4 regions of the Pseudoalteromonas sp. APAL1 genome follow, and region 3 is predicted to be linked to each of the others. Evidence: predicted binding sites of a transcription regulator. Region 3 holds the regulator's gene; each other region holds the start of a gene.

Region 1 (3,207 bases), on a different contig from region 3:
GAAGCTTATACACAAAAAGCAAAGCGGCTACAGGGTTATGCGACACAAAACGAGATGCCAGAAAATGCCCGATGGCAATTTAATGGCATTGAGTTTCGTACCTTGCATATCCCGGGCACCTTTAATGGTCGCTCGCAAATCTTAAAAAGTGATAAAAACGCAGCACTGGATGCCGCCGATATGCGTGATAAATACAATCTCATTTGGCTAAAGCAAGCACATGTTCATCAGGATGCTAAGGCCTATGTGTTTGGCTTTCAGGCAGATATTTACCACCCAACCAGTAAATCCGCTTGCAGTGAGTCACAGCGCGCCGATTGTGATGTTTTTAAAGTATACCGAGATGCCATCAGCGATTTTGCAAAGCATACCAATAAGCCAGTGCTCGTGATGCATGGTGATACAGGGCCATACTGTACACAACAGTTAGCGAGTAACTTAACGCGCTTAAATGTCCCCGGTGATTTTGCCGTAAGTGATGTCGCAAAAGTGAGTTTTATCGACGGCCAGTGGCATATAGCGAGTGTAACGACAAATAAGCCTCTCACAACGTCTTGTGAATGAAAGCGTACTCTTAGCCATCAGCTTGTAGGTTGGGTAGAACGGAGTGAAACCCAACAAGTTAGCGAGTTTCTTGACACAAGCAGTAGGCAACCTAAAGTTGCTAACTTACAAACACAAAAAAGCGGCACTAGGCCGCTTTTTTCGTAAGGGGTGATATTAGCAGTTAGTTTCTTCTGCTTTAACACCTTCTTTAACTTCTTCACATGCATCTTCAACTGCATTTTGTGTATCAGTGATTGCTTCATCTATACGCTCACCGGCTTCCTCTGCTGAGTTGTCTTCACAACCCATAATGAATAAACCTGAAAATAGGGCGATAGTAGCGGCTTTTAAAGTTGAATTTTTCATAACTAAATTCCTTGTAAATTAAATATTAGGGTTAATTAAATTTTAACTTGCTTTACTTAGGTACGTTGCCTCTAAGAGCACCTGACACTAACGAAATAACAAGCAATACTAAAAAAATGAAAAAGATAATCTTAGCAATGCCTGCTGCGGCTCCAGCAATACCGCCAAAACCTAACACTGCAGCGATTAATGCAATAACTAAAAAAGTAATGGTCCAGCGTAACATAGTGGTCTCCTTGCCTAATTAATTTTTCAAATGGTCGAGTTGAATAAAGCGAGTTTTATGCCAATCATTATTATCATTATATTTCAGTCGCTTAGCGGTTTTTGTGGGCGGGGCATGGTTATTCTTTTGGTAACTTTTACGATCAAGCGTGTAACTTATTCATAGTGATATTTTTTCATATTAATTAAATTCATTTTATATTTAGTTTTGTCTTTATTGGTAAGACCAATTTCACGCTTTGTCATGAGTTGTTACTGTAACACCTTGTTAAGCAGGGTTTTTGAACAGAACTTGCTTTTCGTCGGTTTGTTTTAATATAACTGATGGCTATATTCATTATTTTTATCATCTATAACGTAAGGTTAATTGCTGAAATAGTATGGTGTTAATTAGTTGTGCTCTATGTTATTTTGAGTTTAATTGGTTTTACCAATTTACAATAGGCTATACAAATTATTTTTGTTTGTTATTATCGCTGAATAAATATTTAACAAAAATGATTTTTTATTTTTAATCATCGAAGGGGAGTTGTATGGATATTGGTGAATTGCTCACAACTGCAGGCAGCTTAATGGTGACAGGCATGGTTGGCGTGTTTGTTTTTCTGAGCATTTTAATATCTGCGGTTATTTTAATGTCGAAAGTTGTAAGCCGATTCGATGATCCTACAAGTGTAGAGCCAACACGAACAGCAAAAATTCAACCTCAACAGGGTGTGCCTCAGGCACATATTGCCGCGATCAGCGCTGCAATTGCACAATTTCGAAATAAACAAAAATAATGGGGCAGCTTAAACATGGCTAAATTAAAACTTACAGAATTAGTATTGCGTGACGCTCATCAGTCTTTATTGGCCACGCGTATGCGCTTAGACGACATGCTACCCATGGCTGAAAAACTTGATAGTGCAGGTTATTGGTCTATTGAATCATGGGGTGGAGCAACCTTTGACTCATGTATCCGTTATTTAGGTGAAGATCCTTGGCAACGTATTCGCGAATTAAAAGCGGCAATGCCAAATACTAAACAGCAAATGCTATTGCGCGGACAAAACCTTTTAGGCTACCGCCATTATGCAGACGATGTTGTCGAAAAGTTTGTAGAGCGAGCCCATAAAAATGGTGTAGATGTGTTCCGAATTTTCGATGCTATGAACGATGTACGTAATCTTGAAACTGCAATTAAAGCAGCGGTTAAAGTAGGCGCACACGCTCAAGGTACTATTTCGTACACCGTAAGCCCAGTGCACACACTTGATATGTGGCTTAAACTTGCGAAACAGCTCGAAGAACTAGGCTGTCATTCTATTTGTATTAAAGATATGGCTGGTTTATTGAAGCCATATGATTGTGAGCAGTTAATCAAAGGTTTAAAAGAAACCGTATCTATTCCTATCGCGATGCAATGTCACGCGACGACAGGATTAAGTACTGCAACTTACCAAAAAGCTATAGATGCAGGTATCGATATGCTTGATACCGCAATTTCATCTATGAGTATGACTTATGGTCATAGCGCCACAGAAACAATCGTGTCGATTGTTGAAGGCACAGAGCGAGATACCGGCCTAGATTTAAACCAACTAGAAGAAATTGCCGCTTACTTCCGTGATGTTCGTAAAAAATATGCTGCTTTTGAAGGTAGCCTAAAAGGTGTTGATGGCCGTATCTTATTAGCACAAGTGCCAGGTGGTATGTTAACTAACATGGAAAACCAGCTTAAAGAGCAAGGTGCTGCCGATAAGCTTGATCAAGTATTACTTGAGATCCCACGTGTTCGTGAAGACTTAGGCTATATTCCACTGGTTACTCCAACGTCTCAAATTGTCGGTACTCAAGCGGTACTTAATGTATTGACTGGTGAGCGCTATAAAACGATTACCAAAGAAACCGCTGGTGTACTTAAAGGTGAGTACGGTGCAACGCCAGCGCCTATGAATAAAGAGCTACAAGAACGTGTTCTAGATGGCGCAGAAGCAATTACTTGTCGTCCTGCTGATAAACTTGAACCTGAACTTGAGAAGCTAGAAGCTGAATTATTAAAAGAAGCTAAAGAGCAAGGTTTAGAGC
Region 2 (3,207 bases), on a different contig from region 3:
TCTACTGAAGGTGGTGTTGAAATCGAGCAAGTTGCAGAAGAAACTCCAGAACTAATTCACAAAGCTGAGATCGATCCACTAGTTGGTCCACAAGCATACCAAGCTCGTGAATTAGGCTTCAAACTAGGTTTAAACCCTACTCAAATGAAACAGTTCGTTAAGATCTTCATGGGTCTTGCTAACATGTTCAACGATTTCGATTTCGCACTATTAGAAATCAACCCGCTAGTAATTACAGACGAAGGTAACCTTCACTGTCTAGACGGTAAAATCGGTGTAGATGGTAACGCGCTTTACCGTCAACCTAAAATCCGTGAAATGCACGATCCTTCACAAGAAGATGCACGTGAAGCTCACGCTGCAAGCTTCGAGCTTAACTACGTTGCACTAGACGGTAACGTTGGTTGTATGGTTAACGGTGCAGGCCTTGCAATGGGTACTATGGACATCGTAAACCTACACGGTGGTAAGCCAGCTAACTTCCTAGATGTTGGTGGTGGTGCTACTAAAGAGCGTGTATCTGAAGCATTCAAGATCATCTTATCTGACGACAACGTTAAAGCTGTTTTAGTTAACATCTTTGGTGGTATCGTACGTTGTGACATGATCGCTGAAGGTATCATTGGCGCAGTTAAAGAAGTAGGCGTAAACGTTCCTGTAGTAGTACGTTTAGAAGGTACTAACGCTGAACTAGGTCGTGAAGTACTTGCTAATTCTGACCTTAACATCATCGCTGCTGAATCACTAACAGACGCAGCTGAAAAAGTTGTTGCTGCTGCGGAGGGCAAATAATGTCTGTATTAATCAATAAAGATACAAAAGTTATCTGTCAAGGTTTCACAGGTGGCCAAGGTACTTTCCACTCTGAGCAAGCGCTTGAGTACGGTACACAAATGGTTGGTGGTGTAAGCCCAGGTAAAGGCGGTCAAACGCACCTTGGTCTTCCAGTATTCAACACAGTACGTGACGCTGTTGAAGCAACTGGTGCAACTGCATCAGTTATCTATGTACCAGCACCTTTCTGTAAAGATGCAATCTTAGAAGCTATCGATGCTGGCATCGAGCTTATCGTTTGTATCACTGAAGGTATCCCAACACTAGACATGGTTGACGTTAAAGTTAAGCTTGAGCAAACTGGTGTTCGTATGATCGGTCCTAACTGCCCAGGTGTTATCACTCCGGGTGAAACGAAGATCGGTATCATGCCTGGTCACATCCACAAGCCTGGTAAAGTAGGTATCGTATCACGTTCTGGTACTTTAACTTACGAAGCGGTTAAACAAACTACTGACGCTGGTTTCGGCCAATCAACATGTGTTGGTATCGGTGGTGACCCAATCCCTGGCACTAACTTCATCGACGTTTTAGAAATGTTCGAAAAAGACGAGCAAACTGAAGCAATCGTAATGATCGGTGAAATCGGTGGTACTGCAGAAGAAGAAGCTGCAGAATACATCAAGCACAACGTGACTAAACCAGTTGTTTCTTACATTGCAGGTGTTACTGCTCCTCCAGGTAAGCGCATGGGTCACGCAGGTGCAATCATCGCAGGCGGTAAAGGTACTGCTGATGAGAAATTTGCTGCATTAGAAGCTGCTGGCGTAAAAACTGTACGTTCACTAGCTGACATCGGTGCTGCACTTAAAGAGAAAACAGGCTGGTAATCAGTTTTAATCTCTTAAAAAAGGCTCGCTTATGCGGGCCTTTTTTGTATCTGAGAGTTTCCTAGTTTGTGCACGAAAATTCTAGCTGTAAATTAAGAATAATAATGCTTTATTTGTGAATAAAAATTCCATACACTGATACCTTGTTTATTTGTTTTTATATAAAACGCTGTTATTAAAAAAGGTAAATATCACGTGCGTACCACAGAATTGGTAGATGGATTTCGCCAGTCAACTCCTTATGTTAATGCTCACCGAGGTAAAACTTTCGTTGTAATGCTCGGCGGAGAAGCAATTGATCAGCCAGGTTGTCGTAGCATCATTAATGATGTTGCATTATTAACGAGCTTAGGTATCAAAATCGTTTTAGTGTTTGGTGCAAGGCCACAGTTCAATGCGGCACTGCAAGAATTTGGCATAACTAGTCAGTTTCATAATGAAATACGTGTTACTGATAACGCGACTTTTGATGTAATAAAGAAAGTTGCGGGTGCAATGCAGTTCGATATTACTGCACGTTTATCGACCTCGCTAAGTAGTACTCCTATGACTGGCTCATACTTGAATGTGGTCAGCGGTAATTTTGTTATCGCTCAGCCTTTAGGAGTTGACGAAGGCATTGATTATCATCACTCAGGCCGTGTAAGACGTATTGATGTTGAAGGGATTCGTCATCAATTAAACAATAACAGTATTGTACTACTTGGTCCGATTGCCGCCTCAGTGACAGGTGAAAGTTTTAATTTAACCGCTGAAGAAATTGCCACTCAGGTTGCATTAAAACTACGTGCCGACAAAATGCTTGGTTTTTGTAAAGAGGCCGGTATCTTGGATGAAAACGGTGAAGCAATTGCCGAGCTTATGCCAAATGAGGCGGAATCTGTCTTAGCAAACTACCGTAATCAACCTGATTCATGTTTAAGTGCAACGGTATTCTTACAAGCGGCCATTGATGCATGTCGTGGCGGCGTACATCGTTGTCATCTAGTTAGTTACAAAGAAGATGGCGCATTATTACAAGAGCTTTTCTCATTAGATGGCATTGGTACGCAAATCGCGCCGCAAAGCTCTGAACAGTTACGTAGTGCAACAATATCTGATATTACCGGGATTATTAATCTGATCAGACCGCTTGAAGAGCAGGGCTATTTAGTTAGGCGTTCTAGAGAGCAGCTTGAGATAGAAATAGAGCAATTTACTGTCATTGAGCGTGATGGTTTAATTATCGCCTGTGCCGCTTTATACCCATTTGCTGAAGAACAAGTGGGGGAGTTTGCAAGTCTGGCTGTTCATCCACAATACCGAGATGCAGATAGAGGGAGTTACCTACTGCGTTTTATTATTAATAAAGCCAAACGTGCGGGTTACTCGCATTTATTCGCTTTAACCACACGCAGTATTCATTGGTTTTTAGAACAAAGCTTTGAATTGGTGACCGTTGATGAGTTACCGGCGAAGAAAAAGGCACTGTATAACTATGAGCGCCGTTCTAAAGTGCTGCGACTGGACCTTACTAAACTAAGTAAAAACCGTTGATAGTACA
Region 3 (3,207 bases):
AATACATTCACTCACAGTAAATAACAGTGCTCACAAACAAGGGCAAGTTTATGTACGGCCTCATTATATTCAGTTATGTGAAGCTGATCAGAGTGATGAAAATAGCCTGACAATTTTGCACAGACGCTTTATAGGCACACGTTATGTTTATCGTGTGAATATAGCGGGGCAGGAGTGTGAAGTCGCTGCAGAGCAAGACCGCGTGTTTGCAGTTGAGCAGCCTGTAAAAATAAAAATAATGCCGCACACAGTCAATTTTTTTCATGATTAGTACTGCTTAACAATCTTGAATTCTTGGCTAGGTGCAAATAACGAGAAGCTAAGGATTCACTATGGCGCAAGCGCAATCTGGGATTTGTGCTGAAGCAAACTTACATGGTTTGCACCTGTTTTTTAATGTTTATGATGGCCATGACGAGTCATTACGTAAAAAGCTAAAACGCGTGAGCGTCATTCAAGATGAGTTTGCGGATCAGTTCTCAGAAGCCATGCTGTCGTGCGTGGTTGCGCTTGGTGCGCAATATTGGCCGCATATTTTGCCTGAGTTTATTCCAAGTCAATTACAAAGCTTTCCTAATGTGACTCATAGTGAACATGTTATGAGTGCACAGCCATTTGATTTATTTGTTCAAATTCGTTCAGACCGTGAAGATGTTAATCATCTTTTTGCCCTACAGATCCTGAAATTATTTACGCCAGATGTAGAGCTTGTGGAGCAAGTGCGTAACTTTCGTTTTTTAGATGGCCGCGACTTTAACGGCTTTATTTATGCGGGTGACACCCCTCATGGTAGACAAAAACGCAGTACGGCATTGATAGACAGACCGGGGCATTTTGAAGATCAAGGCAGCTACATTCATGTTCAGCGCTTTGTGCACGATTTAAGTGTTTGGCAACATTTGTCGTTATCAGAGCAAGAGCAAATTATGGGGCGTACTCGGCTTGATAACACCTTAATTATGCCTGCACTCGAAACTAGTCATGCAGTTCGTAGTGAACTAAAAGATGAAAATGGCCAGCCGTTGATACTTAATCAGAGCATGCCGTTTGGTGATGTTCATAAGCAGGGTATTTTAATGGTGTCATGTGCCGCGCAAGGTGATGCGTTTGAGCAGGTATTAAAGAGTCGCTTGGGGCAGGGCGATTGCTACGACCATTGGCTTGATTTTACTCAAGCCGATATGGGGTCGGCGTTTTTCGCCCCGTCAGTAAACTTTTTGAAGCAGCTTTAAACTGTATCGAATAAAGTGCGCACGCGATCAAGCGTGACATCTATTTCAGAAATCTTTGCAGGAGCGATAAAAATTGTGTCGTCACCTGCAATTGTACCAAGTACCCCATCAGCTTTACCTAATGAGTCTAGTAAGCGCGCGATAAGTTGTGCTGCACCTGGGCTGGTACGAATAATAATCATCATTTCGTTATGCATAATATCGATAACGAGTTGACGCAATGGGCTTTTCGCTGTTGGTACTCCCATTTCAGCGGGTAAGCAATACACCATTTCTTGTTTTGCATTACGGGTGCGTACCGCGCCAAACTTACTTAACATGCGAGAGACTTTACTTTGGCTTATGTTGTCGAAGCCTTGATCTTTTAATGCTTCGACAATCTCACCTTGTGAGCCGAAGTTTTCTTCTTTTAATAGCGCTTTGAACGCTTTGATTAGTGCTTCTTGTTTGTCTTGTGGTTGCATGTTGCCGTATCTGTAGTCATAAAACGTGAAGTAATTCTACACAACTCTGCATACTTATGCAGTACTAGTTTACATTTCTCGCCCTAAATGCTGTGTGTTTACAGTATAGTTTACAACTATGGTCGAAATTATACGCGAAATAAGCAGGATAAATTTGTTTTTAGTCGCTAATTTCATTATCTTTAGGGCCACAAATATTTCCTACCTCAAATTACGGAGAATTCCAATGAAAGTTGCTGTTTTAGGCGCAGCTGGCGGTATCGGCCAAGCATTGTCTTTATTATTAAAAACAAGTTTACCTGCAGGTTCTGAATTATCATTATACGATGTTGCCCCTGTTGTTCCTGGTGTAGCGGTTGATCTTTCTCACATCCCAACAGACGTTAAAGTTGAAGGTTTCGGTGCTGATAACCTAGACGATGCTTTAGTTGGTTGTGATATCGTTCTTATCCCAGCGGGTATGCCGCGTAAGCCGGGTATGGACCGTGCGGACCTTTTCAACGTAAACGCAGGTATCATCAAAACATTAGCTGAAGGCATCGTTAAAAACTGTCCTAAAGCGTTAGTTGGTATCATTACTAACCCAGTAAACGGCACTGTGCCAATCGTTGCTGAAGTATTCAAAAAAGCGGGTACTTACGATGCTGGCCGTGTATTCGGTATCACAACACTTGACGTGATCCGTTCAGAAGCATTTGTTGCTGAACTTAAAGGTTTAAGCGCTACTGACGTTAAAGTTCCAGTGATCGGTGGTCACTCAGGCACAACAATCCTTCCTCTTCTATCTCAAGTTGAAGGTGTTACTTTCACTGACGAAGAAGTGGCAGCATTAACTCCACGTATCCAAAACGCAGGTACTGAAGTTGTTAACGCTAAAGCGGGTGGCGGTTCAGCGACTCTTTCAATGGGTGCAGCAGCAGCACGTTTCTGTATGTCTTTAGTTAAAGGCTTACAAGGTGAAGAAGTGGTTGATTACGCATACGTTGCAGTTGAAAACGGTGACGCAGCATACTTTGCACACCCAGTACGTTTAGGTAAGAACGGTGTTGAAGAAATTCTTTCTTACGGTGAATTAAGCGCTTTCGAAGAGCAAGCTAAAAACGACATGCTTGAAACGCTTAATAAAGACATCCAAGAAGGTGTTGATTTCATCAACGGTTAATTCCGATAGATGATAGGTGCTATTAAAGCACCTAAAACAAATAAAGCACCTAAAACAAAAAAGCCTGCATATGCAGGCTTTTTTAATGGCTCGAATAAATAGAGTTTAATGATCGCGGGCAACGGCGATGCGTGCCAAGCTCTCTAATGCTTGCTTGTATGGCGTTTCTGGTAAAAATGCAATACAGGCGATGGCTTTATCTGCCTCTTGCTCTGCCTTTTGCATTGTAAACTCAAGTGCTTTGGTATCAGCTAACGCCTCAAGAATACTGTCTAGGTGATCCATACCATTGCCAAGTTCAATTGCTTCACGAACGAGCTTGATTTGCTCTGGCGTGCCTTTTTGCATG
Region 4 (3,207 bases), on a different contig from region 3:
TTGGTCAATCTCATCTGAATGCCAAATCTTCCCTTGATGAGTATCTATAACTAATAGCTCACCAGGGCCAACACGGCCTTTCTCAACCACTTCGTCTGGTGCGTAGTCCCAAATACCTACTTCTGAGGCAAGGGTAATGAAACCATCTTGAGTGATTACATAGCGAGCTGGACGCAAGCCATTACGGTCAAGGTTACAGGCTGCAAAACGACCATCTGACATTACAATACCTGCCGGGCCATCCCATGGTTCCATGTGCATTGAGTTGAAGTCATAGAATGCACGTAAGTCATCATCCATGGCACGGTTCTTTTGCCATGCTGGTGGTACAAGCATACGCATAGCACGGAATAAATCCATACCACCCGCTAAGAACAACTCAAGCATATTATCTAAGCTTGAAGAGTCAGAGCCACTTTCGTTCACGAAAGGCGCTGCTGATTGCAAATCAGGAATAAGTGGTGAGGCAAACTTGTACGCACGGGCACGAGCCCACTGGCGGTTACCTTGAATAGTATTAATTTCACCATTATGCGCTAAATAGCGGAATGGTTGCGCCAATGGCCAACGAGGTTGTGTATTAGTAGAGAAACGTTGGTGGAATACACAAATCGCACTGGTCATGCGAATGTCAGCTAAATCTAAATAAAAGTTAGGTAAGTCTACAGGCATCATTAAGCCTTTATAGACAGTAACTAAACCAGATAAGCTGGCAATATAAAAATGTTCATCGTTTTCGAGGCGCTTTTCTGCACGACGACGTGCTACATACAAGCGACGCTCTAAATCTTTTGGACGCCAGCCTTCTGGTGCGCTCACAAAAATTTGTTCAAAGCCCGGTAGTTGTTTTTTTGCAATTGGCCCTAAACATGATGAATCTGTTGGCACTACACGCCAACCCTGAATACTCAAGGTTTCTTTTTCAAGTTCTTCACTCAGCACATCTTTAGATGTTTGTGCAAGTACAGGATCAGCATTTAAAAATACCATGCCGACTGCGTAGTTCTTACCTAAATGCCAATCATGTTCGCTGGCAATAGCACGAAAGAAACTATCGGGTTTTTGCATTAATAAACCACAGCCATCACCGGTTTTACCATCTGCAGAAATACCGCCTCGGTGTTCCATGCGATCTAAGCCCGTGATTGCTGTTCGAATCAAGCGGTGACTCGCTTGACCATTGACCTGGGCTATTAAGCCAAAGCCACAATTATCTTTTTCTAATTTTGAGTCATATAACATAGACCCCTCCCCTTGCTACAACGACTAGCGATTCAGTCTTTTGCGACAGTGCTAGCAGACGAACAAAACTATCGCCAATTGTTCCATGAGTCAATAGAGATTTGAATACATATTCATATTCTTGAATATTTCTCACTTGGAGGCACATATTAAATACTAAGCAATTTTTTTACATTTAGACGTATTTTTACCGTTATTTTTTTATGACACTGGTGTCAAATTTAACAACTTGTAAAAAGCAATCTAAAAACCCGCACCTTTACGTTAACGTAAACTGCACTGACAAATGAATAATTATTCAACTTATGAATATCAATGCAGCTTTTTATGGGGTCTCACCTAGCACAGTTGCATCATTATTTACTCTTGGCTTTAGCATAGTTACAAACTATGTATCTGAGCAGACTACCTTAGTCGCAATGACTGAGTTTCTTTACCTATGCGTCAACAAACAGCAATTTAAAAGTGTCCGCTGCGGACACTTTTTCTGTCCGCGGACAGGCAGTAACTCATCAAATAAAATAAAATACATTAAAAATCAATATATTAAGTTTTGGCACGCTATTGGTATAGATAAGACATCAGCGAAATTGAGGATTTCAAAATGTTCACTATCAGTTTGTTTATGGCTTCTCCACTTACCATGCTTGCCGTTGGCTTCATGATTGTGTGTTTTGAGAATCGTAAGGAGTTATGATGATTAAGGATACCAGTGCCCAAGATATTACCGTGGCTAAGAAAAACACCATTAAAAAACCACTTATGTTAGCAGCGGGTGTAATACTTGTTGGTGCGCTTGGCTTTCAAGCTTTGTTTGCCAGTAACGATGGCAGCATTTCGGTTGATGCAGCAAGCCTACAAATTAGTGAAGTGAGCCAAAAGACGCTCACCAGAGATGTGGCAGCGAGCGGTAAAATCGTTGCAGCTAATGCGCCAAAGGTTTACAGCCCTGAACGTGGCTTTGTCGATTTAAAAGTAAAAGCCGGTGATAGCGTTGAAGTAAATGAAGTGATTGCAACCGTTACCAGCCCTGAGCTAACCAACGAATTAAAACAGCAACAATCAGTATTAGCGCGATTAGAAGGAGAATTACAACGCAAGCAACTTGAAGCGCGCAGGCAAAAGCTGAGCCTTACCAAAGCACTCGATTTAGCGCAAGTTGAACTAAATGCCGCAGATAGAGAAAACCGCCGCGCTAAAATCTCAATCGAAAAACATTTAATTAGCCAAATAGATTTAGAAAAAGCCGTTGATGATTTAGCTCGTGCCAAGCTTTCTTATAAGCATGCTGAGCAAGAGGTCAGCTTAGCTAAAGATACCCTCGCATTTGAGCTAAAAGCAGCAGAGCGCGATCTGGCGCGTCAGCAATTGATTGTTGATGACTTACTAAGGCAAGTAAATGAACTCACCATTACCGCCAGCGTAAGCGGCATTGTGGGTAACTTATTAGTGCAACAAAAAGAGGCGGTAACACAAAGCCAACCGTTAATGACATTGGTCGATTTAAGTAACTTTGAAGCAGAACTGCAAGTACCAGAAAGCTACGCCAACGAGCTAGGTCTTGGTATGCAAGTAGAACTTACTTTAGGCGCACGTCATGTAACAGGCACCCTATCGGCTATTTCGCCTGAAGTGAATAATCGCGAGGTCACTACCCGCGTACGCTTTGACAATGAGATTTCTGGCATTCGCCAAAACCAACGCTTAACCGCACGTATTTTATTAGAGAATCGCGACAATGTATTGCAGGTAAAACGCGGCGCATTCTTACAACAAGGTGGCACCCATGCTTATAAAGTTGACGGTGACATGGCTTATTTAATCGATATAAAAACCGGTGCAAGCAGTATCAATGCTGTCGAGATTATTGAAGGCGTAGAGCCTGGCGATAAGTTAATTATCTCGAATTACGATCGCTTTAAAAAAGCACCCACACTGGTTTTACGCTAACAAATAAAAGGAATA

Evidence for each region. The regulator ArgR, encoded in region 3, controls arginine synthesis, uptake and breakdown. The targets are predictions, from matches to a motif close to ANTGAATANNTATTCANT.
Region 1: the regulator ArgR is predicted to act here: its motif matches at 1,613-1,630, upstream of L1264_RS02055 (OadG family protein).
Region 2: the regulator ArgR is predicted to act here: its motif matches at 1,779-1,796, upstream of argA (amino-acid N-acetyltransferase).
Region 4: the regulator ArgR is predicted to act here: its motif matches at 1,343-1,360, upstream of gltB (glutamate synthase large subunit).

Annotation. Positions count from the first base shown of each region.
Region 1 covers NZ_JAKGAW010000002.1:177,715-180,921, forward strand. The annotation lists gene L1264_RS02040 (hypothetical protein) at 1-564, shown strand, start outside; gene L1264_RS02045 (hypothetical protein) at 721-912, opposite strand; gene L1264_RS02050 (DUF1328 domain-containing protein) at 965-1,138, opposite strand; gene L1264_RS02055 (OadG family protein) at 1,671-1,919, shown strand; gene oadA (sodium-extruding oxaloacetate decarboxylase subunit alpha) at 1,935-3,207, shown strand, end outside.
Region 2 covers NZ_JAKGAW010000006.1:25,437-28,643, reverse strand. The annotation lists gene sucC (ADP-forming succinate--CoA ligase subunit beta) at 1-792, shown strand, start outside; gene sucD (succinate--CoA ligase subunit alpha) at 792-1,664, shown strand; gene argA (amino-acid N-acetyltransferase) at 1,860-3,200, shown strand.
Region 3 covers NZ_JAKGAW010000011.1:87,452-90,658, forward strand. The annotation lists gene L1264_RS07750 (ABC transporter ATP-binding protein) at 1-271, shown strand, start outside; gene L1264_RS07755 (Dyp-type peroxidase) at 333-1,232, shown strand; gene argR (transcriptional regulator ArgR) at 1,229-1,696, opposite strand; gene mdh (malate dehydrogenase) at 1,923-2,858, shown strand; gene ispB (octaprenyl diphosphate synthase) at 2,964-3,207, opposite strand, start outside.
Region 4 covers NZ_JAKGAW010000032.1:29,796-33,002, reverse strand. The annotation lists gene gltB (glutamate synthase large subunit) at 1-1,242, opposite strand, end outside; gene L1264_RS15110 (efflux RND transporter periplasmic adaptor subunit) at 1,939-3,192, shown strand.